DNA from 2 places in the Staphylococcus warneri genome. Region 2 is predicted to be linked to the other one. Evidence: riboswitches for the same ligand, from Rfam matches in the RefSeq annotation. Region 2 holds a riboswitch; the other holds the start of a gene.

Region 1 (16,823 bases), 950 kb from region 2:
AAGTATGTGTACAATGTGGGTATTTCTGTGTGTATTGTACACAATTCTGGATAACTATGAACAATTCAGTGGATAACTTCCCGATAGTCTTAATTATTTTTATCAAGTTATCCCCTATAAATATGACTTTTAAGACTTACTTCTACCACTTGTCCACAGAAATAGTATAAAAAAAGAGCGAGACTTTCCGTCTCACTCCCGTCTAAAATTTCATTATAAAGTATAAATAGGTGTCGCTTGTGCTTTATCCGTATCACATAGTAATACTTCCTTTTCAGTATCTATATCATGTTGGTTTAGCACTTGTCCTACACTCATACGTGCTAAATCTTTCATATTATTATCTTGAGATAAATGTGAGAGATATATACGCTTTGTATTACCGGTAATCACATCAGTCATTGCTAAACCTGCATCTTCATTCGATACGTGTCCCATATCTCCTAAAATACGTTGCTTCGTCTTCCAAGGGTAACGACACATACGTAACATATCCACATCATGATTACTCTCAAAGATAAAGGCATCACTACCACGAATCATACCTTTCATTCTATCTGAAACATAACCTGTATCAGTTAAAATCGTAAATTTCTTATGATCATTATGGAAAATATAAAATTGTGGATCTATCGCATCATGAGAGACGTTAAATGACTCAATATCAAAACCAGCGATTGACTGCGTTTCATACGGATTAAAAATAAATTTCTGATCCATTGGAATACGGTTATCTTTCTTCTCAATTGCTTGCCATGTCTTTTCATTCGCATATATAGGCAAGTTATATTTACGTGCTAAGACACCTAGACCTTTAATATGATCAATATGTTCATGAGTCACTAATATCCCGTTTAAATCTTTAATATTTCGGTCGATTTGGCCAAAGAGTTCTTCCATCTTCTTACCCGTTAGGCCTACATCGACAAGGATACTTCCTTTTTCATTTTCAACAAATGTGGCATTACCAGTACTACCACTTGCTAATACACTCATGCGTATCAAGCGGCTCATCCTTTCTAATTGAAGCACTCATCCCTCTTAGTGACGTAAGAGTGCCTTCCGTATCATTTTTCTATTATTCTTTTAGTTAGTAATTAACTTTTTGAGCCGGAGACATAAACAAATGTTTCAGGCTATCATTTTGTATTGGCAGTAGTTGGGCTGAATTGATTTTCACTTAACTCAAGTTTTTCAATTCTAGTCAACCTTGCCGTGGTGGAACAACGAAATCAATTTTAATAAAATGTTATTTCTGTCCCACTTCCACCCGTTCTTAAAATAGCTTATATTATACTATACCAATTCTTATATTAATCTGCCAATACTCCGTTTTTTAAACTACTCGCATAATGATAATTCTATTTTTTATCTTCACTATTTAATATTTCAAAAAAGTACAATCTTATTCATAACTTAAAAATATACATAAAAAAACTGCCGACAATGTTAAAAACGTTGTCGACAGTTTAATATTCAGTCTTGCTCCCTACTTGTCTATTACTTTTGGATTAGTGCTTGTGGCCTCGACGTAATAGGTTTGTGTGCTGTCTTTGCCGTTGTGTTTGACTTTGATTTCCCAGTTAGGTTGTAGTAGTTGCACGTTTGTTTCTTTAACGACTGAATAGTAGCCTAAACGTGCGTCTATCACTTCATCATGACGTTTGAGGTAACGGTTGTAATATAAAGCTTCTATAGCCTTTCTCGGGCCTATGACTTGGTTTTTACTACTGTTTGATCCTTTAGCCGCTTCAATGTTGTCCATCATTGTCTGTTTATAGCTTGTTGCTTTACCGTTATCTATATTAAAGCTAAGTCTAGCTCTACTGTTATTCATAATTGGATAACCTTGATAAGTTTGCTCAAAAGTCATTGTATCTGAACCGAGTTTACTCAATTGGTAATATTTACCTTTATAAACATTGTCTTTCATGTAATTCTTAATGTCTTTAAGATTTTTATCACTGACGTTAACGGTACTACCGATATCGCCATCAAGTAACTTTCCTGATTCCGATGCGCTCAAGCTTGAACGTTCTTTGGCATAACTTGAGAAATCTTTAGATTCTGCTGTGATTTGTTGCATATGCGTATCTTTCACATCTTTGTTCAAGACGTCGTCAGGGACTTTAATTTCTTCTTGTTGGAAGTTTACGCGATTATTACTTTCCGCTTCGTTAATTTGTGATTTATTTACTTTATCAATATAAATCACGACGAGGAAGATGTTCACAAGAATAAATACGAAAATGAATAAGGTCTTAGTCAATTTCCAGTTCATTTATTCTAGCCCCCCATCTTTATACGCATACCACTTACCGTCATATTCGACATACCAACGAGGTGTAAACTCACTATTGCGTTGTACTTCGATATCATCGTTGTTAGGTCGATCATCCATATCATAACCTACCGCGATGTTAGTCACACGCTCGAAGTCGATATTACTATTGTTAGCAAGTCCTGAACGAACAGATTCTGCACTTTCAAGTGATTTTTTATCACCACTATTCAAGATTACATCCGTTCTTAGTAATGAGCGTCGATAACCAAAGACGCCTTTTTCACCCCAGGTAACTTGAATCTCATTTAAATCTTGTTTGTTAAACGTAGGATAACCATTTAAGAAGCGTTGATATGTTAATTCACCACTCATATTATCTGTGCTAAACAGACGGTAGTCTTCGCCTAAGAAGCCTCCATGACCATTGAGGAATTCGAATGTACCACCAATAGTATCTTCCATATTAGTTGAACTTTTCTCATCTTCTGATAAGTTTCTATAATGGTATTTCTCACTCTTATCATTGTAATTGGCTACACCTGTATTATTGTTGTAAGTTGTCACGCCACTTTGTGCACTACGGACAATCGTTGAATCATTGAATAATACGGAATTCATTTTTTCAACGTTAATAATATTGAATACCATACGATATGTCTTAATATCTTTTGGCTTTTTAGGTGCAAAAATGTGTGTGGCTTTATCAATTGTTTCTTTATTAGTAATGATTTCAGTATATTTCTCCATATCTGATTTCAGACTAGTTAATGACTGATTAACATCTTGACCTTTAACGGATGTCTTCATTTTAACGACTTGATGTCTATCTTTACTAATTGCATATAATACGACGCGTCCTTCGTGGTCTTGATCTATTAGTAGTCGATTAAAGTTAAAATGACGCGGTGTCTTAGCATCAATATCTAAAACTTGGCTTAAATATGTTGATAACGGTAGATCATACGTAAAATCAAGAACGATAAAATTATCACTCAGTTCTGGAATAATTAAATTATGATTTCGTTTTAAATGTTGTACTGAAACAATATCTTTATCTTTTAAAGGACTAATTATTTTTGAAATTGCATGTCCTTTTGCGGGCATACCTTCTGTTTTCTCACCATTAGAATGAATAATTTGAAACGGTGTGATGGTACTATCCATTTTAGCCGTTCCCGGTTTACTAATGGGTTTAGTGTTGTCCCTCTTATTCTCCGGCGTACTATCTGCATTAGATAAGTCGGGCGAGAAATTCCAAACCATATAAGTTAAGACGATACTCATTAGCACGAGTAAGACGAGGATAATCGTTTTGATGTGTTCTTTACTATTCATCCCAATCACCGTCTTCAATGATTTCGCATGGTAGTGTTATGAAGATAGATGTACCTTGGCCTTCCACACTATTGGCCCAAATACGACCGTTATGTGCCTCAACAATTTCTTTTGAGATGGCTAGTCCAAGACCTGTACCGCCCATTTTACGTGTACGTGCTTTATCGACACGGTAGAATCTATCGAAGATTTTATCTACTTTATTAATAGGGATACCGATACCATTATCTTTAATACGAATTGTCATTCTATTGTAAAGTGCATTTTGTTTCACGTGGAACTCGACGCGTTTATCACCACGAGAATATTTCATTGCATTAGTAATGACGTTATCAAATACTTGCGTCATCTTATCAGGGTCTATTTCAGCGAAAATCGTTTGTTGTGGAATTTCACGGACAAATGTTGTATCTTTAGCAGCCATTTCATGTCGGTTAATAATCTTATTAATAAACATATTAAAGTCGACAATTTCTTTGGTAATTTGATCTGATTCATTATCCATTTTAGATAATTGAAGTAAGTCGTTAACAAGTCGAATCATACGTTTTGTTTCTTCGCGTGTCACGGATAAGAATTGTGGTGCTAAGTTATCATCTTTCCAAGCACCTTCTTCAAGTGCCTCAATATAACTGTTCATAGAAGTTAATGGTGTACGTAATTCATGTGATACGTTAGCTACGAATTCACGACGTTCACGTTCTACTTGTTGTTGTTCTGTTACATCATGTAATACGGCAATGTAACCTGTCACAAAGCCTGTTTCTTGAACAATCGTACTGAAGTTTACACGCGCAATGATGCCTTCTTCTTCATTAATATCTAATAAGAAGCTGTCATTATTTTCTTGAATTTCATCTAATGAAAATTCTTCTTCTAAATTCAATACACTTAGCATGTAATAACCGATAAGGTCTTCTTTAGCCATGCCTAGCATTTTAAGTGCCATATCGTTAGCAATACGGACACGTCCACGTCTATCTGTCGCTAAGATACCATCACTCATATGTGTGATAACAGAGTCTAAACGACGTTTCTCACTTTCAGTATTCGCTTGTGCTTCTTGTACCCTCTTGGATAAATTATTGAATGCAAGTGCGAGTTCACCGATTTCGTCATTACCATAAATCTTAACACGCTGCGTATAGTTACCTTTAGACATCTCGACCGTCTGGTTACGCATGTCGGTAATAGGTTTGGTAATGGTTCGCGCAATGAAGAATCCGAGTATCACAGTAATAAATAATGAAATAGCGGTACCTACGATAAAGATTTGGTTAATATTGTTAAGTTGGTTATATACATCATTGATTTTCGATTCTATGTAAATATTACCTATCGTTTGTTTATCAACTTTAACTGGTATGTTATAAACCCAAACCCGTTCCTTACCATTACCATAGTCTTTTAACACCATATGGTTGTTACTTTGACCAAGTGATAATGCCTTTTGAACAGAGCTATCGTTGGCTTTTTGATTGATTAAATCGCGGTTAGACTGCTTGGTTGTTGCCATAATAATTTGGTCTTTGTCTATAAAGCGGATTTCACCAATTTCTTGACGGTTGGCATACTCGCTCAAAAGATTTTGTATATCCTTTTGAGCGTTGACCGAACCTTTTTCGTTATATACTTTTTCAATGCTTACATCTAATTGTTTTGCATATTGTGTAATGTTCTTTTTAAAATTATCGAGTAATTCCTTTTCCAAACTATTAGTAAAATATAGACCAATAATTTGCATACCAATAATAATCAGTAAGACATAGACAATGACCAGTTTCGTGTGAAGGGATTGGAGTTGTTTTAGCCACTTCATTCAACTAAACCTCTAATCATGTTGTTGGAGGAAGTATCCAACGCCTCTACGTGTCACAATGTATTCTGGGTGTGATGGATCGTCTTCGATTTTTTCACGTAAACGGCGAATCGTTACGTCTACTGTACGTACATCTCCAAAGTAATCATAACCCCACACAGTTTGTAATAAATGTTCACGTGTCATTACTTGGCCCATATGTTTAGAAAGATAATGGAACAACTCAAATTCACGGTGTGTTAACTCGATGTCATCACCACGTTTTTTAATTGAATACGCATCTGGATAAATGACGATATCTTTAATAGAAATTTCATTTGTTGCGTCATTGACTTCTTGCGCTGGTTGAGAATAATGACGACGTAAGTTTGCTTTTACACGTGCAATTAATTCGCGTGTACTAAATGGTTTCGTCACATAGTCATCTGCACCTAATTCTAATCCTAAAACTTTATCAATTTCAGAATCTTTCGCAGTTAACATGATGATAGGCATTTCGAATTTTTTACGTACTTCACGGCATACTTCCATACCGTCTCTACCAGGTAACATAATGTCTAATAATACGATGTCTGGTTCTTCCTCATATATTAAATCTACAGCGTCGTTACCATCGTACGCGCAGAATACATCGTATCCTTCTTTTTTAAGATTAAATTCTAAAATATCAGCAATTGGTTTTTCATCGTCGACTACCACAACTTTTCTAGCCATATATATAAACCTCATTTCTCAAAGTATAATTCTACCGTTCGTCTTATCTTAATTCGTATCGCTTGAGACCTTTCACGAAGCTCAAAAGCATGTGCTTTTTAAACACAGTTACTACTATCTAATTTACCATTTATGAACGGTTAATTCTATTTTTGTATAAAAAATTATAGAATAATATTATATATAAGTTTACCACCAAAATTCTATATCACAAAATAAGTTGAATGCTTTCAGTAAGCTAAGAATTCAAAAGATATTAATTTCATAATTTTGTAATATTAAAATTTAGTATAAAACCGATTAATTCAATGTTTTTCATTTGCTTCTTACGATAATTAGGGAAATGTTAAGTTTCGATTGCCAAATGTCATCGACTTGTAAAATGGGGAACAATCATTAAATAAAGTGGCATTACTTTCATTGATAATAAAAGGACATAAAAAAATGCCTACCCTCTTGGGTAGGCAATACGGTCTCGACGGGAATCGAACCCGCGATCTCCTGCGTGACAGGCAGGCGTGTTAACCGCTACACTACGAGACCTAAAAAATGGTGACTCCTACGGGACTCGAACCCGTGTTACCGCCGTGAAAGGGCGGTGTCTTAACCGCTTGACCAAGGAGCCGTTCTTAAGCACAAGATAGATTATAGCACAGCCAATATTTGAATGACAAGATATTTTTTACATAATTTTAACATTATTTTTAATTAGGCCTGAGACAGTAATAATAAAGAACAATTGATTAGTTATTTTGTAGTATATTCAAGCATTTTTATCATCATATTAAATATAAAAAAAAGCCGTTAAATAATTGTTATATCATTTAACGGCTTATCGGTATTAATTACCATAATTTTTCTAATAAGTTAGTTTGCTCACGATCTGGACCTACTGAGAAGATTGAAATACGTACGCCACATAATTCAGAAATACGTTCTAAATATTTGCGTGCATTTTCAGGAAGCTCTTCTAAAGTACGGCAACCTGTAATATCTTCTGTCCAACCAGGTAATTCTTCGAAGATTGGTTTACAACGTTGTAATTGATCTAGGTTAGCTGGATATTCAGTAATTTCTTTACCATCTAATTCATATGCTGTACAGATTTTAACTGTATCTAAGCCAGTTAACACATCAATTGAGTTGATTGATAAGTCTGTAATACCACTTACACGGCGTGAATGACGTAATACTACTGAGTCGAACCAACCTACACGACGTGGACGACCAGTTGTTGTACCGTATTCACGACCAACTTCTCTAATGTGATGACCATCTTCATCAAATAATTCTGTAGGGAATGGACCATCACCAACACGTGATGTATAAGCTTTACATACACCAATGACTTTTGATACGTATGTTGGACCTACACCAGTACCTACAGTAACGTTACCTGCTACTGGGTTACTTGAAGTGACGAATGGATATGTACCGTGGTCGATGTCTAACATCACACCTTGGGCACCTTCGAATAGTACTTTTTCATCTGCAACAATTGCGTCGTCTAAGATTTTAGGTGTATCTGTAACAAATTCTCTTAAACGTTGACCTGCAGCATAATATTCTTCAAATATATCATCAAAGCTTGGACATGTTTCGTTAAACATACCTTTGAAATATGCATTTTTATGTTCAATATTTTGTTTTAATAGTCTTTCGAATGTTTCTTTTTCGACTAAGTCTCCCATACGGATACCAATTCGTTGTGCTTTATCTACGTATGCTGGGCCGATACCTTTTTTAGTTGTACCGATTTTATTATCACCGCGAAGACGCTCTTCATACTCGTCTTGTGCAATATGATAAGGTAAAATCACTTGAGCACGGTTAGAAATACGTAAGTTATCTGTTGAAATACCACGTTCATTTAAACCGTCTAATTCTTTAAGTAATGCAACTGGATCAACTACCACACCATTACCAATAACTGCTAATTTGTCTTTATAGAAGATACCTGATGGTACTAAATGTAATTTATATGTTTCTCCACCAAATTGGATGGTATGTCCTGCATTATTACCACCTGAAAAACGTGCAATCACGTCTGCTTGTTCTGCTAAGAAATCTGTAATTTTACCTTTACCTTCGTCTCCCCATTGTGTCCCAACTACTACGATTGATGACATAAGAGCACCTCCAAATTTTTCTCATTTAACCATGAAGTATTTTACCAATATAGATACTATAATGCAAATAAAAATCGAACATTGATTTCATACAATCAAATTCATCTATTTTTCTTTATAATGAAAGTCAAAAAGTATATAAAAGCTATCATGACGGTATTCAACATATTTATTCAAAAATTCAAGACACATACTTAGTGATTTTTAAATGCCTTTATACAAAACAAAAACCGTACAATAAAACTGTAAAGTTATTTGTTGTACGGTTTTTATATTTAAAATATTTTATGACATTTCTGCATGAGCATAATCTATATCAGTAAATTTGTTGTATTGTTTCATGAAGTGTAATTTCACGGTACCTGTCGGGCCGTTACGTTGCTTAGCGATGATAATTTCAATTTCACCGTTATCATCATTAGTTTGTGGCTCAAAGCTTGAATCATCATCGTCATCCTCATCTTCGCCACGATTATAATAATCATCACGATATAAGAAGGCAACAATATCAGCATCTTGCTCGATAGACCCTGATTCACGGATGTCACTCATCATCGGACGTTTATCTTGACGTTGTTCAACACCACGAGATAACTGACTCAGTGCGATAACAGGGCATTCTAGCTCACGTGCAATAGCTTTTAGCGTACGTGAAATTTCAGATACTTCTTGTTGACGGTTATCTGAGAAACGTGAACCACTACCTTGAATTAATTGTAGATAGTCAATCACAATCATATCTAAACCATGCTCTTGTTTAAGTCGACGACATTTAGAACGTAAATCATTGATTCGAATACCTGGCGTATCATCAATAAATATTTTTGTTCGAGATAGTTTACCAACTGCAATCGTGAATCGGTTCCAATCCTCTTCGGTCATTGTACCGGTTCTTAATCGGTTTGAGTCAACGTTACCTGAACTACATATCATACGTGTTGCTAATTGGTCTGCACCCATCTCAAGAGAGAAGATACCTACTGTATATAAATCTTCATGTGTTGCTACCTTTTGGGCAATATTAAGTGCGAAGGCAGTCTTACCAACAGATGGTCGTGCAGCTAAAATGATTAAGTCGTTTCGGTTAAAACCTGCTGTCATTTGGTCTAAATCTCTATAACCTGTTGGAATACCAGGTGTTTGACCACTATTTTGATCGAGTTCCTCAGCAGTTTCATACACTTGTCCTAATACATCTCGAATATCTTTAAAACCATCACTCTCACGTGTAGATGATAGTTCTAAAATACGTCGCTCTGCATCGCTCAAAATCGTATCTAATTCTAACTCATCATTGTATCCGTCATTGGCGATACTATCTGCAGTCTGAATCAGTTTACGTTTAAGTGCATGTTTAAATACGATATCAGTATAATATTGAACGTTTCTTGTTGTAGGGACATTGGTAGATAATTCTGCAAGATATTGCGGGCCACCCGCTTCACTCAAGCTTCCTTCAGTCGTTAATTGATCCATTAACGTCACTACATCAATTTCTTTATTATCTTCATTTAAGTGCATCATCGCACGGAAAATATGTTGATGGGCGCCTCTATAAAATGACTCAGGAAGTAACACTTCCTGAGTTGTATTAATTAATTCCGGATCAATAATAATGGCACCTAAGACAGATTGTTCGGCTTCATTGCTATGTGGCATTTGATTTTGCTCGTACATACTATCCATTATTGATTACACCTCTATTTTCAATCCATCTTTATTGTTCTACTGTATGCACACGAATAGTACCTTCAACTTCTTTATCTAATTTAACAGGTACGTTTGTATAACCTAGTGTGTGGATACCTTGTGGTAAATCCATTTTACGTTTATCTAATTTAATGTCATGTTGATCTTTAAGGGCTTGGGCAATTTGTTTCGTACTTACTGAACCAAATAATTTACCGCCTTCACCTGTTTTAGCAGATACTTCAACTTCGATGTTAGCTAATTTTTCTTTTAATGCTTTTGCATCATCAATTTCTTGTTGTCTGTCTGCTTCAGCACGTTTATTTTGTTGTTCTAATTGTTTTAAGTTACCAGGTGTTGCTTCTACAGCATAATTATTTTTTAATAAGAAGTTATTTGCATAACCTACTGGTACGTCTTTAACTTCGCCTTTTTTACCTTTACCTTTAACATCTTGTGTGAAAATTACTTTCATGCGTCTTCACTCCTACTCATTTGTTCTGTTATTGCTTGTTGTAATTGTACAATGGCATCTTCGACTGAGACACCTTTTAATTGTGTCGCTGCATTCGTCAAGTGACCCCCGCCACCAAGGGCTTCCATTGTTAATTGAACATTAACTGAGCCTAATGAACGGGCTGAGATACCGACTAGGTTATCTTCACGTTTGGCAACGACATATGAAGCTTCTATACCTTCTAAACTTAACAACTCATCGGCTGCTTGTGCAACTGTAACAGGATGATAAATTTTATCGTCTGAGCCATGTGCAATCGCAACACCGTTATCTTGTACTTCGACTGTTCTAATTAATTCAGAACGGTTAATGTACGTATCCAAATCATCTTTTAAGAAGTGTTGTGTAAGAATAGTATCGGCACCATGTGCTCGTAAATAACTTGCGGCATCGAACGTTCTTGAACCCGTACGTAATGTGAAGTTTCTTGTATCAACAATAATACCTGCATACATAACAGTAGATTCAAGACGTGTTAAACGCTGTTCAGTTGGTTGATATTCTAGCAACTCTGTGACAAGTTCTGCTGTTGAACTTGCATAAGGTTCCATATAAACCAGTAATGGATTGGAGATAAAGCTTTCACCACGTCTATGGTGGTCAATCACTACCTTACGATTTGCTTTATTTAAGACATTTTCATCTAGAACCATTTCTGGTTTATGCGTATCAACGACAACAACCGTTGTTTTCGATGTCATCATATCCCATGCATCGTCTGATGTAATAAATCGTTCTTTAAGTTCTGGTTTCTTATCAATTTCATCCATGACACGACGCAATGTTGGATCGATATCAGATTCATTTAAGACAACATATGCTTCTAGATTATTCATTAATGCGAATCTAGACACACCAATGGCTGCACCAATGGCATCTAAGTCAGGTCGTTTATGTCCCATCACGATGACTTTATCGCCTTCAGTTAAGATATCTTTTAATGCGTGTGAGATAACACGCGCTCTTACACGTGTACGTTTTTCCATCGGGTCAGTCTTACCACCATAGAAGCGTACGTTGCCGTTCATGTTTTTAATTGCAACTTGGTCGCCACCACGACCTAGCGCTAAGTCTAGACCTGATTGCGATAATTCACCTAAGTCGATAAGATTCTCAGTACCTTCACCGACACCAATACTTAATGTCAATTGTGCTCGGTAACCAACACTTTTCTCACGTAATTGACTTAAAATGTTGAAATTTGAATCTTCGATTTCTGCTAAAATCTTTTGATTTAAATAGGCTACGAATTGGTCTGAATTATAACGTTTGAAATAAATATTATATTCTGATGCCCAACGACTAATTACACGTGTAACCATTGAGTTAATTTCAGAACGCTGTGTATCGTTCATGTTTTGCGTGATTTCATCGTAGTTATCTAAGAATAATGTTGCAATAATGGGTTTTGAATCTTCATATAGTTGGTTCGTTTGTACTTCATCTGTAATATCGAAGAAGTATAAGCAATGTTCATTGCTTGAATAACGTACTCTATAATGATAATTTTCATGTTCAATTTCTACTTCTTGAACTTTCTCCAATTGCTTTAAGATATTAGGAAATATTTCGTTTACCGATTCTGAAATAACATTAGTTGTTAAATGTTCAGACATAAATTGGTTAACCCATTCAATATGGTCGTTCTCATCTAACACAATCATCCCGATCGGTAAGTGTTTAATCGCCTTATTACTACTTGTTGTAATATGACCACTTAAACCATCCACATAACTGTCCATTTTCATAAAAGCTTGTCTTAGCAAGAATCCACTAGCAATAATCATTACTAGTAGTATACCTGCAGCTATACCTGCCACGATTTGGTTAAATATAAACCAAACGATGACTAATGCTATAGCAGTCAGTACCATTATGATAAATGGTATGAGCAAAGCTTTTTTAGTGGATTGACGGTTCATTCTTCCACCTCTCATCACTTTTTATTATTATTGTTCATTAGTTGTTTTAAATTGATACATAAATCGATGACACCTAATAACCCTACAATATGAGTCATTGGTGTTAATAATGTCCCTATAACCATTAATATGATAGTTACTACATTCGGTAGTCGCTTCGCTTTTCCGAAGAAATGTATCACGCTCATCCCTTGAATGTACATCACTAATGATAACACAACTTCAAAGTTTAATACGATACTCTGGAACGTACTTGGTTGGGTTGCAAACATGACACAAAGTAAATCAATAATATAGATTGTTAATAGCGTACGATTCATTTGCCAAGCGAATAGTGGTTTGAATATTGGCGTAGCTACTTTGAATTTGCGCAAGATTGGAAATGTTATGATCAGATTAATTAAAACGAAAAGAAAAACGATAATAATGAGATAACTAGGGAGTTGGACCGTCATTTGGCGGATACTTTCTTCAAGCATCTGTCTGTAATCAGCATCTGCTCCACTTGTTAATAACATGTTATGAACGGTTTCTTTAACTGGGTTAACTAATGCGGCTGCTCTTGGGATTTTTTCAAATACTTGTAATAACATGAATCCTATCAATGTCATTAAACTTAGAGATACCGTTGTTACATATAAAATTCTTTCTTTTGTTGCTCTTTCCTTAAGTAATTGTCCAATGATTAAACTCGTTAAAATCACTAAAACCATCATACTTAAGACGAATGTATTACCTAATAATGTTGTAATTATAACTGTTACTAAGGCACTAATTCCAAATGACTGAATAGATTTGTTCCATAATACGACACCTGGGATTGTTGCAAATAAACATAAAATTAAGCCGAGAATAGGTAATACATGTGTTACTAAAGCGACTATCACTAGTGCTAATGTGCCTATCATAGTTGCTTTAGGTTGTATTTTTGAAAACACACACGCCACTCCCATACTTTTTTTGACTATAATTACCATTTTAACCTCTTTGAAAAAAATAAACAATAAAGTACTACTGGTATTTATGTCGGTCAATTCCAGCAGTACTTTAGAGTGAAATACAACTTATTTTATGATTATAAAAATAGTCATTATCGTCGAATATGTTTCGCATTTAAAAAGTGATATAAATTAGGTGCCCAATCTTCAAAGTTAAGTAAGAAACCATCGTGCCCCACATTATCTGGTACAAAAAAGTGTCGATGATATTTAAAACGTTGTCCTGCCGCTAATACTTGATCATCTGGATATAACAAATCATCTATGAATCCCATCGTTAATACCTTTGTGTCTAATGATTTAAACACCTCATCAACATCATCTCTGCCTCTATCAATATTATGACTATCTAAGACGTCCAGCAGTGTTAAATAACATGATAAATCAAAGGATTCTTTGAACTTGTTCCCTTGATGTTGTTGATAACTAACTACCTCTTCAGGTGTGAAGCGTTGATCATAACTTTTAGAAGATCGATAGGTTAAAAATCCTAATTGTCGAGCAATACTTAAACCTTCTTTACCTCCGATATGAATCGCTTGTCTAGCAATCTCATTAAAGGCACAACTGTACGATGAGGTTTTATCTGTAGCAGCAAGTATAACCGCTTTATCTACTTGGAATCGTCGATTATAAAGTAATTCTAGTGCTTGCATACCACCTAAACTCCCACCGATTAAAATATCTATTTTATTAAACCCTAGTGCTTCTATCCCCTTCTCAAGTGCACGTACGATATCTCTTAATGTTAAATGATCTGGAAAATGTGGATCATTATGCTTTGAACTTGAACCAAATGGACTCCCTATGACGTTGAATGTTAAAAATTGATAATCATTGATAGGCATATAACCACCATCAATAATTTCACGCCACCAACCTGGATGTTCATCTGTACCATATGTAAGATGATTGCCAGTTAATGCATGGCAAACTAATGCTAATGGTTGTCCAGGATAACCTACATGTTCATATTTTAATTTTAAGTTTTGTATCGTTTCTCCAGACTCTGTCGTGAATTGGCCTAATTCTAATGTATCAACTGTATAATTCGACATATATGAATCCATCCTCCTTTAAATAAAAAAGCTTCTTACTCTATGAGAAGTAAGAAGCGGTTCAGTACTTATCATTCGAGTGCTCGTTGGTTTTAGCACCGTACTCGTATTCTTTATAGCCGGTTGCTGAAGCGTCTATGGGCCAAGTCCCTCAACTTCTCTGAATAAGATTTTATGATTAAGTTTTGAATAAATACATTAATTATCTAAATTTTCTAACTACTTAAATTTTAACTAACTCTATCACGAAATTCAATATGTAGACCTTGATTTCTATAGAAAGAATCTCAATAGAGCGATAAATGCAATACCGCCTAAAATGGTCCAAGTTAGACTTCTCGTATATATGGCTAATAATACAGTTGGTATTAATGCAATAATGAATGGCACATTGAGTGTATAGCCTACACTACCTTCATGTTGTTGAATAATACCGTCCAAGACAAGTGCTGTAAAAAGTGTGATAGGTATAAAGGATAACCATTGAATAAAAACATCTGGTAGATTTACTCGTGAAATCATCATAAATGGAATCACTCTGACTAAAATCGTAACAATACCACATAGAATAATAATGATTAACATATGTTGATCTGTCATCATCTGTCCATCACCACCCCTAATGTAGATGCGACAACCGCAGATATTATAATCGCTACATACGAGGGCATAACAAAGCTTAACGTTAACATCATCACAATGACACATAGAATAAGCACAAGATAGATGTTGATCTTAGACTTTTTAACAGATTCAAATTGAGCAATTCCTAAAAATACAAACATAGCTGTAATCGCAAAATCTAATCCTAACATCTCTGGATTCGAAATATATTTGCCAAATACAGCACCAACTACACAAGAAAAGGTCCAAAACAAATATGCTGTGATGTTTAAACCATGCAACCAACGATCGTTAATTGGCTCACCTTTTAAATAAGGCGTGATGGCTACACCAAACGTTTCATCGGTTACTAAAGAACCAAGTCCAATTCGATTCCATAAACCATAAGACTTAAAATTGGGTGCTAAAGTCATACTTAATAAAAACATACGTGAATTAACAATAAATGTTGTTAACACTATCGCTGTTATGGGTGTTCCAGCTATGACTAACGCACATATAATAAATTGCGCCGCACCAGCATAAATAATCAAACAAAGTAATATAATTTCTAATAAACTAAACTTTTGAGATGCAGCAACGATGCCAAATGAAATACCAACACCTGCATACCCTAATAATGTTGGAATGCATTCTTTAACACCTTGTCTAAATGTGAGATGGGTCATCTTGTCTCCCCCTTTCTAGTTACAAACGCATTTACGTTTAAATAATAAACTCAAGTCTAATATACAATGATGAAAACGGCAATCACTTTAGACGTCGGTGTGTGTGATGTCAGACAAACCTCACTTTTAAAATGCCGTCATCACAACATTTTAAATATGACAGAATTTTCTATAAATAGTTAGATTACCCACACTATTTTGCGTCTGAATTTTACTTAATGTCCCTCCCCTACCCTCTTACTTTAGGTTATTGGCATAAAAAAAATACGCGGCAATGATGGCTCTTCATTACCGCGCATTGTGTAGCTAGTCATTCGCTAACAATCTAAATTATTTAGTTGGCTTTTGAATATGAGTTTTACCACCCATGAATGGTACTAAGGCTTCAGGGATAGTTACAGTACCATCTTCATTTTGGTAGTTCTCAACAATTGCTGCGAATGTACGACCTACAGCTAAACCACTACCGTTTAACGTATGCGCTAATTCAGGTTTAGCTGCATTATCACGTTTGAAACGGATATTGGCACGTCGTGCTTGGAAGTCAGTACAGTTTGAACATGAACTGATTTCTTTGTAGTCGTTATAGCTAGGTAACCATACTTCTAAGTCGTATGTTTTACTAGCACTGAAACCAATGTCTCCAGTACATAAGATAACACGACGATATGGTAATCCTAATTCTTCTAAGATTGCTTCAGCGTTTGTAGTCATTTCTTCTAAAGCATCCCAAGAATCTTCAGGTTTTTCAAAGCGTACCATTTCAACTTTGTCGAATTGGTGTAAACGAATTAAACCTCTTGTATCTCTACCAGCTGAACCCGCTTCACTACGGAAACATGCAGATTGTCCAGTGAATTTTTCAGGTAAGACACCTGGTTGGATGATTTCATCACGATAGAAGTTTGTTAAAGGTACTTCAGCAGTTGGAATTGTATATAGTCCTTCTTTTTCTACTTTAAATAAATCTTCTTCGAATTTAGGTAATTGACCAGTACCATACATTGTATCAGCGTTAACTAATTGAGGTACCATCATTTCAGTGTAACCATGTTGTGTTGTATGT
Region 2 (16,823 bases):
TAATCGTATCTTTTAAAACGTTGACTTTATCTAATTTTTCCCATGGTAATAATACGTCAGTACGTCCGAAATGACCATATGCAGCGGTTTGTTTATAAATAGGTTGTTTTAAATCCAACATTTTAATGATACCAGCTGGTCTTAAATCAAAGTTTGCTCTAACCGCTTCAACTAATTCAGCCTCTGTTACTTTACCTGTTCCGAAGGTATCTATAGCTATTGATACTGGTTCAGCTACACCTATTGCGTATGCAAGTTGGACTTCACATTGTTCAGCTAATTCTGCAGCAACAATATTCTTCGCTACATATCTAGCAGCATAAGCAGCAGAACGGTCTACTTTAGTTGGATCCTTACCACTGAAGCAACCACCACCATGGCGTGCATAACCACCATACGTATCCACGATAATTTTACGTCCTGTTAATCCAGCATCCCCTTGTGGTCCACCGATTACAAAACGTCCTGTAGGATTAATATAGAATTTTGTCTTATCATCCATTAATGATTCTGGAACAGTTGGATAAATAACATGTTTTTTAATATCCTCTTGAATTTCTTCTAAAGATTTATCTTCAGCGTGTTGCGTTGACACAACAATAGTATCAATACGTTTAGGTTTATCATTTTCATCATATTCTACAGTGACCTGAACCTTACCATCCGGACGTAAATAGTCTATAATGTCATCTTTACGTACATCTGATAGACGTTTCGCTAATTGATGAGATAAGAAAATAGGTAACGGCATATAAGTATCTGTTTCGTTTGTAGCATAACCAAACATTAATCCTTGGTCACCTGCACCAGTTGCTTCAATTTCTTCTTCAGAAATATCATCACGGTATTCTAATGCTGTATCAACACCTTGAGCGATATCTGGTGATTGTTCATCAATGGCAGTTAAAACGGCCATCGTTTGTGAATCGTAACCATATTTAGCACGTGTATAACCAATTTCTTTAATGGTCTCTCTTACAACTTTCGGAATATCAACATATGTCGTCGTTGATATTTCACCTGAAATTAATGCCATTCCAGTTGTCACTGTAGTCTCACAAGCCACACGTGCATTAGGGTCGTCTTTAAGAATTTCGTCTAAGATTGCATCAGATACCTGATCAGCAATTTTATCTGGATGTCCTTCAGTTACTGATTCTGAAGTAAATAATCGTTTATTGTTAGTCATGTTTTGCTCCTTTTAAAATATATTACGATAATTCTCTTTTATTTGAGCTAAATAAAAGAGCCTTCTACTACTACCTAGATAGAGTGAAGGCTCTTATACGTCCATTCGCTCTTATCGTTCAGACATTATACGTCTGCAAACGGTTTGGCACCTTTCTTTTTATATGTAAAAAGAGGTTGCTGGGTTTCATTGGGTCCATGTCCCTCCACCACTCAGGATAAGAGAATCCGTTAAAATTAATACTACCTAATAAGAGAATTAATGTCAATTTATGATTTAAGTTATTTTAGTAATAATTTACGGTGGATTAATTAAATTGATATGTTATACTATTGAAATGTAAAGGCTTACATTATAACTATCTGGAGGGATTAAGTATGTCGATTGATACATACTCTGAAACGACTAAAATTAAACAATTATTAGAAAAACCATCAACAAAGTTTCAACTATCAACAACTCAACTTTACAATAAAATATTAGATAATAATGAAGGTGAACTTACTGAATTAGGTGCTATTAATGCTAGCACTGGTAAATACACTGGCCGCTCACCTAAGGATAAGTTTATCGTTACTGAACCTTCATATAGAGATAATGTAGATTGGGGAGACGTCAATCAACCTATCGATGAAGAAACATTTTTAAAGCTTTACAATAAAGTATTAGACTACTTAGGCAAGAAAGACGAATTATATGTTTTTAATGGTTACGCAGGTAGTGATAAAGATTCACGTTTGAAATTAACTGTCATTAACGAATTAGCATGGCATAATTTATTTGCACATAACATGTTCATTCGTCCTGAATCTAAAGAAGAAGCAAAATCAATCAAACCTAACTTTACAATTGTATCTGCACCACATTTCAAAGCTGATCCTGAAGTTGATGGCACGAAGACTGAAACGTTTGTCATTGTGTCATTTAAACATAAAGTGATTTTAATCGGTGGTACAGAATATGCTGGGGAAATGAAAAAAGGTATCTTTTCAGTAATGAATTACCTATTACCTATGCAAGATATTATGAGTATGCATTGCTCTGCTAACGTGGGAGAAAAAGGCGATGTAGCACTATTCTTTGGTTTATCAGGTACAGGTAAAACAACGTTGTCAGCTGATCCTGAAAGAAAATTAATCGGTGACGATGAACATGGTTGGAATAAAAATGGCGTGTTCAACATTGAAGGTGGTTGTTATGCAAAAGCAATCAATCTTTCAAAAGAAAAAGAGCCACAAATTTATGATGCTATTGAATACGGCACTATCTTAGAAAACACAGTCGTTAAAGAAGACGGTACTGTTGATTTCGATGATAATAAATTCACTGAAAATACAAGAGCAGCTTATCCTATTCATCATATTGATAATATTGTATTACCTTCAAAAGCAGCACATCCTAATACGATTATCTTTTTAACTGCAGATGCATTTGGAGTGATTCCTCCAATTTCAAAATTAAATAAAGATCAAGCAATGTATCATTTCTTAAGTGGTTTCACGTCTAAATTAGCAGGTACAGAACGTGGTGTAACAGAACCTGAACCATCATTCTCTACTTGTTTCGGCGCACCTTTCTTACCACTTCATCCTACAGTTTATGCAGATCTTTTAGGAGAATTAATTGATAAACATGATGTTGATGTTTATTTAGTTAACACTGGATGGACTGGCGGTAAATATGGTGTTGGTAGAAGAATTAGTTTACACTATACGCGTCAAATGGTTAACCAAGCTATCTCAGGGAAATTAAAAGATGCAGAGTTTACAAAAGACTCAACATTTGGTTTAAATATTCCAGTTGAAATTAAAGATGTACCAAAAACAATCTTAAATCCTATCAATGCTTGGAGCGACGCTGAAAAATATAAAGCACAAGCAAATGATCTTATCCAAAGATTTGAAGATAACTTCAAAAAATTCGGCCCTGAAGTCGAACACATTTCTGACAAAGGTGCTTTCAATAAATAAAAGTAAAACAGGCTGGGACATAAATATATATTTCAAGTTACATTCATATTTAGGCAGTAGTTGACTGTAAAGTCATTCTTTTTCTTAAAGAAATTAGAATGACTTACACATGAGTATTAACTCATGTGTTCAGATTAAGTTTAAGAGGTATACATGAACTTAAAAGTTCATGCATAAAACCGTCTAAGTAATGAATTACAAAGACGGTCTAATGTACCAAGCTTTTTCATTTCTAGTCAACCTTGCCGGGGGGACGGGCCCCAAACATAGAGAATTTCGAAAAGAAAATCTACAGACAATGCAAGTTGGGGATGGACAACGATAAAGAAATACTTTTTCTTTAGAAATTAGTATTTCTTATGCATGAGTTTCACTCATGTATTCCTATTTTAAAGTACACATTAGCTGTGGCTAATGCGTAAGAACCACTTCATATTCAATGATTAGTGGTTCTTTATTATTTCTGTCCCACTCCCTATTTTTTGTTTATTTCTATTTGAGTCATCCATTTATGTATGTACTTTAAAGTTTCTTTTAAAGCAAATGGTCGAGGTACATGTCCTTCTTCCATTTGATAAAGTGTATCATAATGCACACCAATGTCTTTCAATCGTCGTTCTAGATAATAAGCTTGATGAATACCTACCTGTTTATCTTTACCACCATGTACAATTAAAATCGGTGGACTTTGCGGTGTAATATATTGTATCGCTTCTCTAACTTCATATGCTTCATGATCTTTTTTAGGGTGCCCAACCATTCTTCTCAGCATCCCTCTTAAATCCACACGCTCTTCATACATTAAATGTATATCAGAAACACCACCCCAAATGATATAACTATCAACTGGTAAATCTTGAAATGTTAGCAAGCCTTGCAACCCACCACGAGAAAATCCAATCATATGTATAAACGCGTTGGGATATTTTGAATGTAATATGCGTATAAGTTCAGTGACATCATTTAAATCTCCTCGATAAAACTCATCTTTACCTTCACTACCATTATTACCTCTATAATAAGGACCCACAACAAGTGTCTGTTCATTAGCAAATTGCATTAAGCGAGCTGCTCGTACCCGACCAACTTGTCCTTTTCCGCCTCTTAAATAAACCACTATTCTATTAACTTTACTATATGGTGTCATCATTAGTGCCTTCACTTTTAGATGATCAACATCATAAGTGATTTCATCAAACTGGTGCGTAGCTATTTCAATCGGCATTCTTTTCGTTTTAATAAAGTCCAAGTGAAATCACCCTTTCAAAACAGTGTAAAATGGCGTCATCTTGTAGCAAAAAACTACGTTCACTATATGGTATGTCTTCTATAGAAGTAAAAAGACAAGGGCCATCTGTTTCTAAATAGTCAGTTCGATTGGCTAAAGATGAAACTTGAATAAAATAAACATCTTTGACAAACCTAGAGGCATCGTTAGTTTTCACAGTATATTGAGCAATGTACTGTATTTCTTCTATAAATGCACCGGTTTCTTCATATAATTCACGCTGGATAGCATCAATGCTTGATTCTCCATGTTCCCTTTTGCCGCCAGGAAATTCAATACCTCTATTTTTATGTCGAGTAAATAATAACTTCCCTTGGTATACTGGTATTGCAAGAACGTGATTACCTGTTGGATTATCTGTATTCGCTTTATATGTTAACTGCACTTCTCTTTGGTCTTTATCTAAAAACTTCAAGTACATCACATTCCTTTATAATATGTTAAAATAACTGTATTCAAAATTCTGGTTGGAGGCTTTTTTATGAAAAAAATATTCTTAGCCTTGATACATTTTTATCAACGCTATATTTCTCCATTAACACCACCTACATGTCGCTTTTATCCTACATGTTCAGAATATACGCGTGAAGCGATTCAATATCATGGTGCTTTCAAAGGATTATATTTAGGCATTCGACGCATACTCAAATGCCATCCACTACATAAAGGTGGCTATGACCCAGTACCGCTTGCTAAAAATAAGTCTAAACATCACCATTAATACATTCTAATTTACTTCTATCTACTACAGGGGGAATGAATTCAATCATTCCCTCTTTTAAAATACCTTCATTTTCCACAAAGTCATTTTCAAAATAATAGCCTGCTGGCGTCACATCACCAGGATAATCACCATATTGAGATAACATTGCAGTAAAATAACGACTCAATCCGTATTCATACATACCACCTACAACAATATTAATACCCCTATTTTTTAGATAATCAATGGTTTCTATAACACGGTCAATACCACCTAATCTAAACGGCTTGAGTACAACAGTATCAATTTGATAATGCGAAACAATAAACTGAATATCATCAATTGATGTTGCCTTTTCATCAATTGCAATAGGTAATTGCGGTTCATTATCAAACTGTTTTAAGGTATTAATATTAGCAAACGGTTCTTCTATATATAATATATTTTGATTCATATCTTTATTTATTTCTTGGTATTGATTGATATCGAGTGACTCATTTGCATCGATGACAATATCAAATGGAAATTCTAATGACTTTAATTTATTAATATCAGAAATTAATTGATTTGAATATTTCACTTTTATACGTTTAGGTTGCGTTTGCTTTAACGTCGCAAATTGGGCATCACTCCATCCACTGACGGTAGCACCATATTCAACCTTAAATGCTTTAAGTTTATAATACATTTGATATAACGCCATGACAACTGTACTGCGGGCTGCCGGACAATGATTTAATGTGTTCAATAGCGACTGCCATTCTTCAAATGAATATACATCCTTATTCTTAATTGATACAAACCACTGTTCGATCTGTTGTTTAACAGAAGATATAGTTTCCTTATCGTACCATGGTGTTTTAAAGGCGTTGCACTCACCAAAATACGTATCACCTGTTTCAGTAATCAGTTCGATGATTAAACATTCTCTTTTGTCTAATGACACTTTAGGTGTCACAATAGGTGATTTAAATGCCTGACTATACAAGTAAAACTTCAACTCATTAATCTTCATTTTCAGATTCCTTTGACATCACTTTATTTCTTTGTAGTTTACCTGTTGAAGTATATGGTAATTCATTTACTTCATAAAAGGCTTTAGGTATTTTATATTTAGCTAAATGTGTGGAGAAATGTTGTTGTAAATCATTTTTATCAAAGTGGTCTTGGGCGATATAATATAGTACCGGTACTTGACCCCAAGTGTCATCATTTTGACCAATACATACGGCGTCTTCAATTTCAGGAAAATGTTTAGCTACAGATTCAATTTGGTATGGATAGATATTTTCTCCACCACTAATGATTAAGTCTTTACGACGATCATAAATCATAACGAAGCCATCATCGTCAATTTCAGCAATATCACCTGTTTTAAAAAAGCCATCTTCAAATGTATCTGTTAAATTAGAAGGATATAAATAACCATTCATTACATTTACCCCTTTTATGAGTAATTCACCGTGACCATTTTGATCAGCATCTTTAATTTTAACTTTGACATTATCACTCGGTTTACCAACTGTATCATATCGTTGAGCCAACATATCTGGTGTCGCAGTTAAAAATTGTGAACATGTTTCAGTCATTCCAAACGAATTATAAATAGGCAAGCGATAATCTAATGCTTGTTGAATTAAATTTGAAGAAAGCTTTGCGCCACCTAACAGAATCTTTTCTAATTGATATGGCTTTTCTAAACCTGCATCCATTAACCATTTTAATGTTTGTGGCACAAGTGACACATGAGTAATATCTTCATTTTTAATAATATCAAGCATATTTTCTGTATTATATTTCTCTAATAGTCTGACAGTAAATCCTTCCATCACACTACGTAATATCACACTCAAACCTGATATATGATAAATCGGGAGTACAGATAACCATTTAGATTGTTGACTATATCCTAAGCTCCTTTTACATCCTTCTGCACTTGCTAGATGATTCTTAAACGTTTGAGGCACAGCCTTTTGTGGACCAGTCGTACCCGATGTAAACATGATTGATGCGATATTTTCTAATTTAAAAATATTCATTTGATCTTCTATTTGATTTAAAAGCTGAATTTCCTCAATATTGTATATATTAAAACCTTCTAATTCTAAAGATGTCGTTGTGATAATTGTATTAACATCGATTGAATTCATTTGAGCAATCATTTCATTAGTCGTTAACCGAGTATTAATCATCGCAATTTCAATATTAGCAAGCCAACATGCATGTATTAAAATCAATGACTCAATTCGATTATTAATATGTAAACCAATTCTTGACTGAGATAATTGGTTTAAATGTTGTGAAAGTCCATGCGCTTCATCATATAAAGCTTTGAATGTAAGCGAGTGTTGTCCATCAGTCACAGCTATTTTATTTTTATTCTTGATAGATTGTTCTTTTAACCAAAAGTCCACGAGTCATTCCTCCATTTATCATTACATATTTAATTATAACGATTTTAATTGAATCTATCAGTGGTCAAATCTTAAATTTCTAAATAAAGTATGTAGAAATAAATGTATATCTACACCCTTGCATTCAAGAATGTCCTTTTAAATTATAAAAACTACACCTTGGGAAATACGTATATAAAATAAGAAAAAAATCCCTAAAAAGATTAAAAAAGATTTATATTAAAGATACAAATTATAGGAGGTGAATCACAATGCAATTTATCACAGATCTTATCAAAAAAGCAGTAGATTTCTTCAAAGGTTTATTTGGTAACAAATAATCTGCATCATGATCATCCTGGAACTCAAGTTCCATAATCCTATGGCCCTAAAGCATACCTTATCGTATCGCTTTAGGGTTTTTCTTATATGTTTGATATGCTATATGTGGATTATGTGGATATAGTTTTATTTAATTGGTAGACAAAGTTTGAATGAAAAAGAATATATTATAAATATTATTGTTACTAAGATACTCAGATATGCTTCATATATGACTTTGAAATTATAAACAGACATAAAATAATTGCAATGTTTTCAAAATCAATTGCAAAATTTCTGATAACCTTAACCCCTTCTATTTTTATAATCCCAAATCTGGTGATTACTAACATTTATTATATTGTTAAACAGTGACTCATAATCATATTGACTTCTCTTATAACTTTCATTTGAATTTATCCATAAAAAAAATAGAGATTGAAATAGTAATACTTCAATCTCTATAATATAATTTTTTGTTTAATTGTATAAATTCTCATGATGTACCTCTTTAAATTAAAAAAGGAGGAAGAGTACAAAACTCAATCCTGCATAATACTATGATATTCATTATTACGCCTTGCCTCATAGTAAGACGGCTACTGTAATTAATGTATTTTGTTTTAAAGTCCACGCATGGTCGTTGACTTATATATATATTATAACATTTTTATTTTATTTCTCAATATATAATTCTAATGTTTTATTTCTTTTTTTAACGTTGTGTGGTTGTCTTTCTTTATGGTCTTCAATTTTTGATTGGGCAACTTTACTCACTTTTATTAGAATTTAGACTTTCATTTAAATTCTCTTATCCTCAAATTAATGCCTAATTTAAAAGAAAACAAAAATAAGCCTAGAATGGATTAAAACCATTCTAGGCGTTTTTACGGAGAGTGAGGGATTCGAACCCTCGAGACGCTTGTGGCGCCTACACACTTTCCAGGCGTGCTCCTTCGGCCAGCTCGGACAACTCTCCATCATAATATGATAAATAAAAAAACAGAAGCGATATTTCACTTCTGTTTGTATGACTCCTACGGGACTCGAACCCGTGTTACCGCCGTGAAAGGGCGGTGTCTTAACCGCTTGACCAAGGAGCCATGGCTCCACAGGTAGGACTCGAACCTACGACCGATCGGTTAACAGCCGATAGCTCTACCACTGAGCTACTGTGGAATAATAATGGAGCGGGTGATGGGAATCGAACCCACAACATCAGCTTGGAAGGCTGAGGTTTTGCCATTAAACTACACCCGCATGTGAAATGTAATACGATTATGGGGCGGTTGAAGGGAATCGAACCCTCGAATGTCGGAACCACAATCCGATGCGTTAACCACTTCGCCACAACCGCCAAAAATGACGAATGGTTCAGGACAGAGTCGAACTGCCGACACATGGAGCTTCAATCCATTGCTCTACCAACTGAGCTACTGAACCATAATATTAATAATGGCGGTCTCGACGGGAATCGAACCCGCGATCTCCTGCGTGACAGGCAGGCGTGTTAACCGCTACACTACGAGACCTATTAAAACTATGTATTGCGGGAGGCGGATTTGAACCACCGACCTTCGGGTTATGAGCCCGACGAGCTACCGAACTGCTCCATCCCGCGATAATATTATTTTTGACTACTTGATTATTGTACCATCATTAGCTTAATAAAGTCAACACTTTTTTAAAACTAAATTTACATTGTTTGAATTAATAAAACAATCGATACGTTCAAGTTGCTTTAATACGCTCTCGCTTAACACTTTATTAGTATATTAAGTTTGTTACTATTAGTCAATATTAATTCCAAATTAAAATGTGTAAAAATTACTACTTGATTTCATTTTATAACAAAAGTGTCTAAATGGCCTTCTATTATATTAACTTTCATCCAATATTGATACCTTTTCTATTAAATGATCATCTTCTATTTTTCATGTTTTCTGTTTTTCGTCCCTTACTGCTACTAAATGGATCACAATATCAAATGACTAACGCCATACTTATCTATTCTAAATAAGTACGGCGCATATTTAAAATTATATTATTAATTTCCCTACCCTATTGCGTCATAAATCCTTGCATACGATTTTGTAGTGATGTGAATGTAGTAAAACCATCCTCTTCCATAAAATGGCCACCATCTTCAACAACTCTCATACGTCCATCTAAGGTATCCATAAGTCGCTTCGTTTCTTTATATGAAACATGTGTATCATTTTTAGAACTCAAACCATAAAAATGATCTACTTTACTTTTAACTCGTTCATAATTAATCGTTACTCCATGTAAATCAATATTTTCATCTATGTCTACTGCATCATCTTTAAAACCAGCAATACTGAATAGCCCTTCAACATTTTGTTCTAATGTTTCTATAAATTTCAAAGTCGCTATCGTTCCAAATCCATGTGTTACAAAATATGTATCTTTCTTTCTTACATTTAATTGTTGTTGCATTTGCTTAACCCACATATCAATTTTAGCAGAAGTATTAGCTTCTAAATTAAAAAGAGAGACTTTATATCCTTCTAACGTTAAATTGTGACCTAACCATTCATACCAATGATTATGTGCATTTCCTACACTTGAATGAACAATGATGACATCTGTCATTTTTATCAACCTCACTTCTAGATTAAGTAGCAGTCTTTATCATGAACGTATTTATCTTTATTCTATATCAAAAGCACTTTAAAAAGACATTGTTATCCTTTTAAAGTGCTTTAATTAAATTATAAAACGTATTAACGTAATTCCTCTAGCATTTCATCAACCGCATTATGACCTTGTTGGATACAATCAGGTAGGCCAACCGCTTCAAATGGCGCCCCTGTAATTTTTAATCGCGGATAAGTTCGTTTAATATGTTCTTGAATTTTTCTAATTTGTTTAATGTGACCTACATGGTATTGAGGCATACTTTTCGGTAATCGATTGACTATTGTGAATTCAGGATCACCTTTAAATGTCATCATTTGTTTTAAATCACGACGTACTATAGAAACAATTTCTTCATCTGTGTGATCATCCACAACAGTATCACCTGGTTTACCAACATAAGCTCTTATTAAAACTTTGCCTTCTGGTGTTGTAAATGGCCATTTTTTAGATGTCCATGTACATGCCGTAATATCTGTATTACTTGTTCTAGCAATTACAAAACCAGTACCATCATAAGTATTTTCAATATCTTTTTCATCAAATGCTAGGACAACTGTTGCCACTGTTGTTGAATCCATCGTATTGAAATAATCAAACGCTGGATCATGATTGAACCATTGCATAAACACTTGTTGAGGTGTAGTGACTAATACACCATCATATACTTCATTTTTACCATCAACAACCACTTGATAGTCTCTTTGAGATACAATAATATCTTCAACTTTAGTGTTATATTGAATGTCTACACCTTGATTTTTAACAGCTTCTTCAAGTGCTTCGATAAATGAGCTTAAACCATGCTTGAACTGTTTAAATTGTCCTTTAGGCGCACCTGGGTATAATTGACGTTGTTTAATACGTTGTTCTTTTTCATCTTTCATACCTTTAATTAAGCTACCAAAGGCTTCTTCTTTTTCTTTAAAATTGGGAAATGTACTCATTAAACTTAAGTCATCTATATTTGTACCATAGATACCACCCATTAGTGGTTCAATTAAATTCTCAAGAACTTCATCACCTAAACGTTGTCTAAAGAAATCACCTACTGAAATGTCATCTTCTATCTCGATAGGCTTTTTAAATAAATCTAATCCAGCTCTAAGTTTACCTAATGGTGAAATTAATTTAGTTTTGATAAAAGGTTTAATATCCGTTGGTATGCCCATAATAGAACCACCCGGTATCGGATATAATTTATTTTTAGCATAAATGTATGATTGACCTGTCGTATTGGTAATTAAATCATTACCTAATCCAATTTCATTAGCTATATCAGTCATAATCGTTTTTCTACCTAAATAAGACTCTGGGCCTAATTCAATCGTATAGCCATCTTTACGGTATGTTTGGATTTTTCCACCTGGTCGATTGGTTGCCTCATAAATGGTTACATTTAAATGAGGATTTTGTTTTTTCATATAGTAAGCACTTGTTAAGCCGGTTATACCTGCACCGATGATTGCTACATTCTTACTCAAAATCATTCACGCTTCCTTCTATTAAAATACTGATTTAATTTCGTCTACAATTGCACCGATAAATAATGGATGCGTATTAGGCATGTCTGGACGATAATAATTTGCACCGATGTCGTCACAAACAACTTTACATTCATAGTCATTATCATATAAAACTTCTAAATGTTCGCATACAAATCCTACTGGTGTATAGATAAAGTTTTTATAGCCATGCGCATCATATAAATCTCTTGTTAAATCCTGTACGTCAGGCCCTAACCAAGGTGTACCAGTATTACCTTCTGATTGCCAACCTTCAGCAACATGGATAATATTTGATTTAACTTTTAATTGTTCTGCTGTGTCATGTAGCTCTTTAGGATATGGATCATTGTTTCTTTCAATTAATCCTTTAGGTAGACTGTGTGCAGATACAACTAATACAGTATCGTCATGTTCTTCAGATGGAATCTGTTTTAAAGTATCATTAATTTGGTTAGTCCAAAATTCTAAGAATTTCGGTTGGTGATAATAATGTTTAACATGATGTAATTGAATACCGTATTTTTCAGCCTCTTGATCAGCACGTTCATCATAAGAGCCGACTGAAAAGCTTGAATAATGTGGTGCTAAAACTACAGTTACTGCTTCAGTAATCCCATCATTATTCATAGACTCAACCGCTTCTTCTATATATGGTGAAATATGTTTAAGACCTAAATATAACTTAAATTCAACATCGTCATATGCGCCGTTTAAGGCATCTTTTAATGCTTCTGCTTGTCTGTCTGTAGTACCTGCTAATGGTGACAATCCACCAATAAATTCATAGCGGTTTTTTAAATCTTGTAGTTCTTCATCTGTTGGTTTTTTACCGTGTCTGATATCAGTATAATAAGGTTCAATGTCACTTTCTTTGTAAGGTGTGCCATAAGCCATTACTAATAATCCTATTGTTTTACTCATTTATAAAACCACCCTTTAATCTAATCATATTACTTACGTTATTCAAATTGAATTAATAGAACTACTGTTGAGTATAATCATGTACAAATTGACTTACTTTGCGAAGTGTTTCTGGTTGAACTTCTGGGAAGACACCATGCCCAAGGTTAAAGATATGTTTGCCTCTAGACATACCTTGGTCTAAAATGTCTTTTAATCTCTCTTCAATTACTTCCCATGGCGCTAATAGCAATGATGGGTCTAAATTGCCTTGTAATGTTTTGTTTACGCCCATTTGTTGAGCTTGCTGAATGGATGTTCTCCAGTCTAAACCTAGCACATCAATTGGTAAATCATTCCATTCGTTAATTAAATGACTCGCACCAACACCAAACAATATAACTGGAACTTGATGTTGACGCTTAATACCATTTACTAGTTTATCCATACCTGGCTTAATATATTTTCTATAATCCTGAACATTTAAAGCGCCTACCCAAGAGTCAAAGATTTGAACCAACTCGGCACCTGCTTCTATTTGTGCATTAACGTAATCTATGGAAATAGCAACCAAATGATCCATTAAAGCAAACCAAGTAGCTTCATCTCGATACATCATTGCTTTAGTTAAATTGTAATTTTTAGATGGTCCGCCTTCTATCATATATGAAGCTAAAGTGAATGGAGCACCAGTAAAACCAATTAACGGTACATTTAATTTTTCTTCAGTTAATATTTTTATCGTATCTAAAACATATGGTACATCTCGTTTTGGATCAATTTGAGAAAGTTTTTCAACATCTTGTACTGATTTAATTGGATTTTGTATCACTGGTCCGATTCCAGATTTAATTTCAACATCTACACCAATAGGTTTTAACGGTGTCATAATATCTTTATATAAAATCGCAGCATCTGTATTGTAATTATCAACTGGTAAGTGTGTGACATATGCACATAATTCAGGTTGATGCGTAATCTCGAATAACGAATATTTCTCTTTTAATTTACGGTATTCTGGTTGTGACCTCCCTGCCTGACGCATAAACCAGACTGGTGTATGGGATGTCTTTTCACCTTTTATCATTTTTAAAATCGTATCATTCTTGGTATGCACCATTTAGTCCCCCTAAATTAAAATCATTCTTATCTATAATATCATATTGTATGTTCGTTCGTATTTTATTGTGCTTAAATGTCATAAAAAAGACATAGTAAAATTATTTGGAAATATGAACTACTTACAAATTGTCATAATTTTTTATTTAGATATTGAAATTCAATATAATAACTCGTCATTTTATATCATGGATATAATATAATTCCATTTAATTTCAGTTTAATTTGTAATAAATCAATACATTCTTATACATTTATTTTAAAAATCAGACTTTTAAGGTAGAAAATAAAAAATGATAATCGTATAATTAATAAAAACAAGGGAGGTAACTGTCATGAATTTATATACATCTTATGGGACTTATGGATTTTTAAATCAAATTCAACTTAATAATCCAGACCATGATTTATTCCAATATTCAGCATCAGATACTTCAGTTATATTAGAAGAAACTGAAGGAAAATCTGTACTAAAACATCCAAGTGCATATGAAGTATTATATAGCGTGGGCGAATTTAATGAAGAACATTTTTACTGCGCTCTATTCATTCCTTCATCTGAAGATCATAAAAATCAATTAGAAAAACAATTACTTCATTTTGGTGCACCTTTTGACAATTTCGGCGGGTTCAAAAGTTATCGATTATTACGACCATTAGAAGGCAATACATATAAATTGTATTTTGGTTTTGCTAATCGTAGTGCATATGAAGACTTTAAGTCATCTGACTTATTCCAAGATCATTTTTCTAAAGCAGCATTAAATCAATTCTTTGGATATAGTGGCCAACATTCAAGTTACTTTGAACGTTACTTATATCCAGTAGATCATAATTAAAAATAAAAAAGTTGTCCTATAGCAAAGATATTACTTTTGCTATTAGGACAACTTTTTATTTAATCTCTTAATAATGTTTCTTGGTATTTTAATTTTTTAATCGTACTTCTAATCGTTAAATATCCAACTAAGAAGAATACGATTGAAAAGAAAAATAATGTTGGATTCGTAATTGAAAATGTAATTGTAAATATCAAACCAATAATAATCATAAGTCTATATAAAAACTTCTCATAACCTTTGATAACAATTGTATCAGGTACAGGCCAAACCTGTGGCCATAGTCCATAAGCTTGTTGAGTATAGAACTGAGACATTTGTAATAATGTGATATACATAAATAAACTACCTATTAATATAGAGATTACCGGATTTGAAAGCCATACCATTAATATCACTGCTATAAGTGTCAATCTTAATATGATACTGAAAGCATCTCTACCTCGTACAAAACTTCGTATAAATAAATATAAGTACATTTGATTAGCATTAAATTTCCGACCTTTCGGTACCGGTAAAATAAAATCTAAATAACTACGTCTAACCGCTGACTCTCTCAAATGTTTGACATCGGTAAACATATTTACAAATTTATAATAATTTGTATGATGTCTATGTTCTAATCCAATCATTCTATCCCATGGATATAATTGTTTGTCTGCTTTAGGTTTTAAAGTAGCAATCAATACTAAAATTAATAAAGTGACAATTAACGCTAAATACGTTTGTAATCCGAGGATCAAATAATAGTTCATACTTAAAATAATAAAAAAGCCTATATTCATTAACCAAGTTGATACACCTAATCGATAACCAATCCATCTTAGGCATAACACTAAATAAGGTAGAATGAGTGCGAATACTACAAAAACAATATAGTATTGCAAATGGTGATGATTCAATTTATAAAATAATGGCAATGGTACGATGAGTAATACCAATTGCGTTACTATTCTTGCAAAGTAACTATATTGTATACTTAATGTCATATAGCTTTTCATGTACTTTTCAAATGGTAATAAAAAGATTTGATCTGCTTCTTTTAATAATGTTCTTAATGGAAATAATGAAGCAATCGCCAAAATGATACTAGTTATAAGTGCATAATCAATATGCTCCGGTATATGTTTTAACCACTCACCATACCCCATGATAAAAGCACCAAACAAGATTAAAAGAAAGACTGTAAAATGACCATTAAAAATAAATTTATTATAGTAATTTTTTTCTTTACGTATCGCCTTTTGACGCTTTCTAAATAATATTGTTGCTTGATTATTCATTGGCATGTCCACCTTGAGTAACATGTATATAAATATCATCTAGTGTATGATGGTTGAGCCCAGTTTGTGCCCTTAATTCATCTAAATTTCCAAAAGCGACAACTTCACCTTTATCTAAAATAATAAAACGATCGCAATAGCGTTCGGCAGTTGCTAAGATATGTGTACTCATCAACACAGTGCGCCCTTCATTTTTCTTTTCTACCATTAAATCAAGCATGGACTGTATACCTAACGGATCTAAACCTAAAAATGGTTCGTCAATAATATACAATTCAGGATTTACGATAAACGCACATATAATCATCACTTTTTGTTTCATACCTTTTGAAAAATGGCTTGGAAAAACCTTTAATTCATCTTGTAATCTAAATATTTTTAATAACGGTTCTGCCCTTTTCATTGCTTCATCTTGTGATAGTCCATATGCCATTGCAGTCATTTCAATATGTTCTTGTAACGTTAATTCTTCATAAATAACTGGTGACTCTGGAATATATGATAATTTTCGACGATATGTTTCAATATCGTCAGTTATATTAGTGTTAGAAATTGATAATGATCCAGATGTAGGAGTTAAAAGTCCTAACATATGTTTGATAGTAGTACTTTTACCAGCACCATTTAGACCTATTAATCCAACGATTTC

The links. Region 2 has a riboswitch for S-adenosylmethionine ahead of metK (methionine adenosyltransferase). Riboswitches for the same ligand answer to the same signal wherever they lie in the genome.
Region 1: it holds a riboswitch for S-adenosylmethionine, as region 2 does, so the genes downstream of both, metX (homoserine O-acetyltransferase MetX) here and metK (methionine adenosyltransferase) in region 2, are expected to answer to the same signal.

What each region holds. Positions count from the first base shown of each region.
Region 1 covers NZ_LR134269.1:12,860-29,682, reverse strand. Annotated here, with positions in the region: gene EL082_RS00120 (MBL fold metallo-hydrolase) at 214-1,014, opposite strand; gene EL082_RS00115 (two-component system regulatory protein YycI) at 1,490-2,281, opposite strand; gene yycH (two-component system activity regulator YycH) at 2,282-3,619, opposite strand; gene walK (cell wall metabolism sensor histidine kinase WalK) at 3,612-5,438, opposite strand; gene yycF (response regulator YycF) at 5,451-6,152, opposite strand; tRNA gene EL082_RS00095 (tRNA-Asp) at 6,623-6,695, opposite strand; tRNA gene EL082_RS00090 (tRNA-Glu) at 6,703-6,777, opposite strand; gene EL082_RS00085 (adenylosuccinate synthase) at 6,998-8,281, opposite strand; gene dnaB (replicative DNA helicase) at 8,567-9,967, opposite strand; gene rplI (50S ribosomal protein L9) at 9,999-10,445, opposite strand; gene EL082_RS00070 (DHH family phosphoesterase) at 10,442-12,409, opposite strand; gene EL082_RS00065 (YybS family protein) at 12,424-13,362, opposite strand; gene metX (homoserine O-acetyltransferase MetX) at 13,500-14,465, opposite strand; SAM riboswitch class I at 14,531-14,636, opposite strand; gene EL082_RS00055 (AzlD domain-containing protein) at 14,739-15,068, opposite strand; gene EL082_RS00050 (AzlC family ABC transporter permease) at 15,065-15,757, opposite strand; gene serS (serine--tRNA ligase) at 16,088-16,823, opposite strand, start outside.
Region 2 covers NZ_LR134269.1:964,066-980,888, reverse strand. Annotated here, with positions in the region: gene metK (methionine adenosyltransferase) at 1-1,189, opposite strand, end outside; SAM riboswitch class I at 1,298-1,413, opposite strand; gene pckA (phosphoenolpyruvate carboxykinase (ATP)) at 1,567-3,159, shown strand; gene EL082_RS04910 (alpha/beta hydrolase family protein) at 3,635-4,384, opposite strand; gene ytkD (RNA deprotection pyrophosphohydrolase) at 4,395-4,868, opposite strand; gene yidD (membrane protein insertion efficiency factor YidD) at 4,929-5,168, shown strand; gene menC (o-succinylbenzoate synthase) at 5,152-6,165, opposite strand; gene menE (o-succinylbenzoate--CoA ligase) at 6,155-7,564, opposite strand; gene EL082_RS12160 (epsilon family phenol-soluble modulin) at 7,816-7,884, shown strand; tRNA gene EL082_RS04880 (tRNA-Ser) at 8,755-8,843, opposite strand; tRNA gene EL082_RS04875 (tRNA-Glu) at 8,896-8,967, opposite strand; tRNA gene EL082_RS04870 (tRNA-Asn) at 8,969-9,043, opposite strand; tRNA gene EL082_RS04865 (tRNA-Gly) at 9,051-9,124, opposite strand; tRNA gene EL082_RS04860 (tRNA-His) at 9,146-9,221, opposite strand; tRNA gene EL082_RS04855 (tRNA-Phe) at 9,235-9,307, opposite strand; tRNA gene EL082_RS04850 (tRNA-Asp) at 9,321-9,396, opposite strand; tRNA gene EL082_RS04845 (tRNA-Met) at 9,412-9,485, opposite strand; gene EL082_RS04840 (RBBP9/YdeN family alpha/beta hydrolase) at 9,926-10,480, opposite strand; gene hemY (protoporphyrinogen oxidase) at 10,612-12,009, opposite strand; gene hemH (ferrochelatase) at 12,031-12,954, opposite strand; gene hemE (uroporphyrinogen decarboxylase) at 13,016-14,053, opposite strand; gene traP (signal transduction protein TRAP) at 14,388-14,891, shown strand; gene ecsB (ABC transporter permease EcsB) at 14,951-16,174, opposite strand; gene ecsA (ABC transporter ATP-binding protein EcsA) at 16,167-16,823, opposite strand, start outside.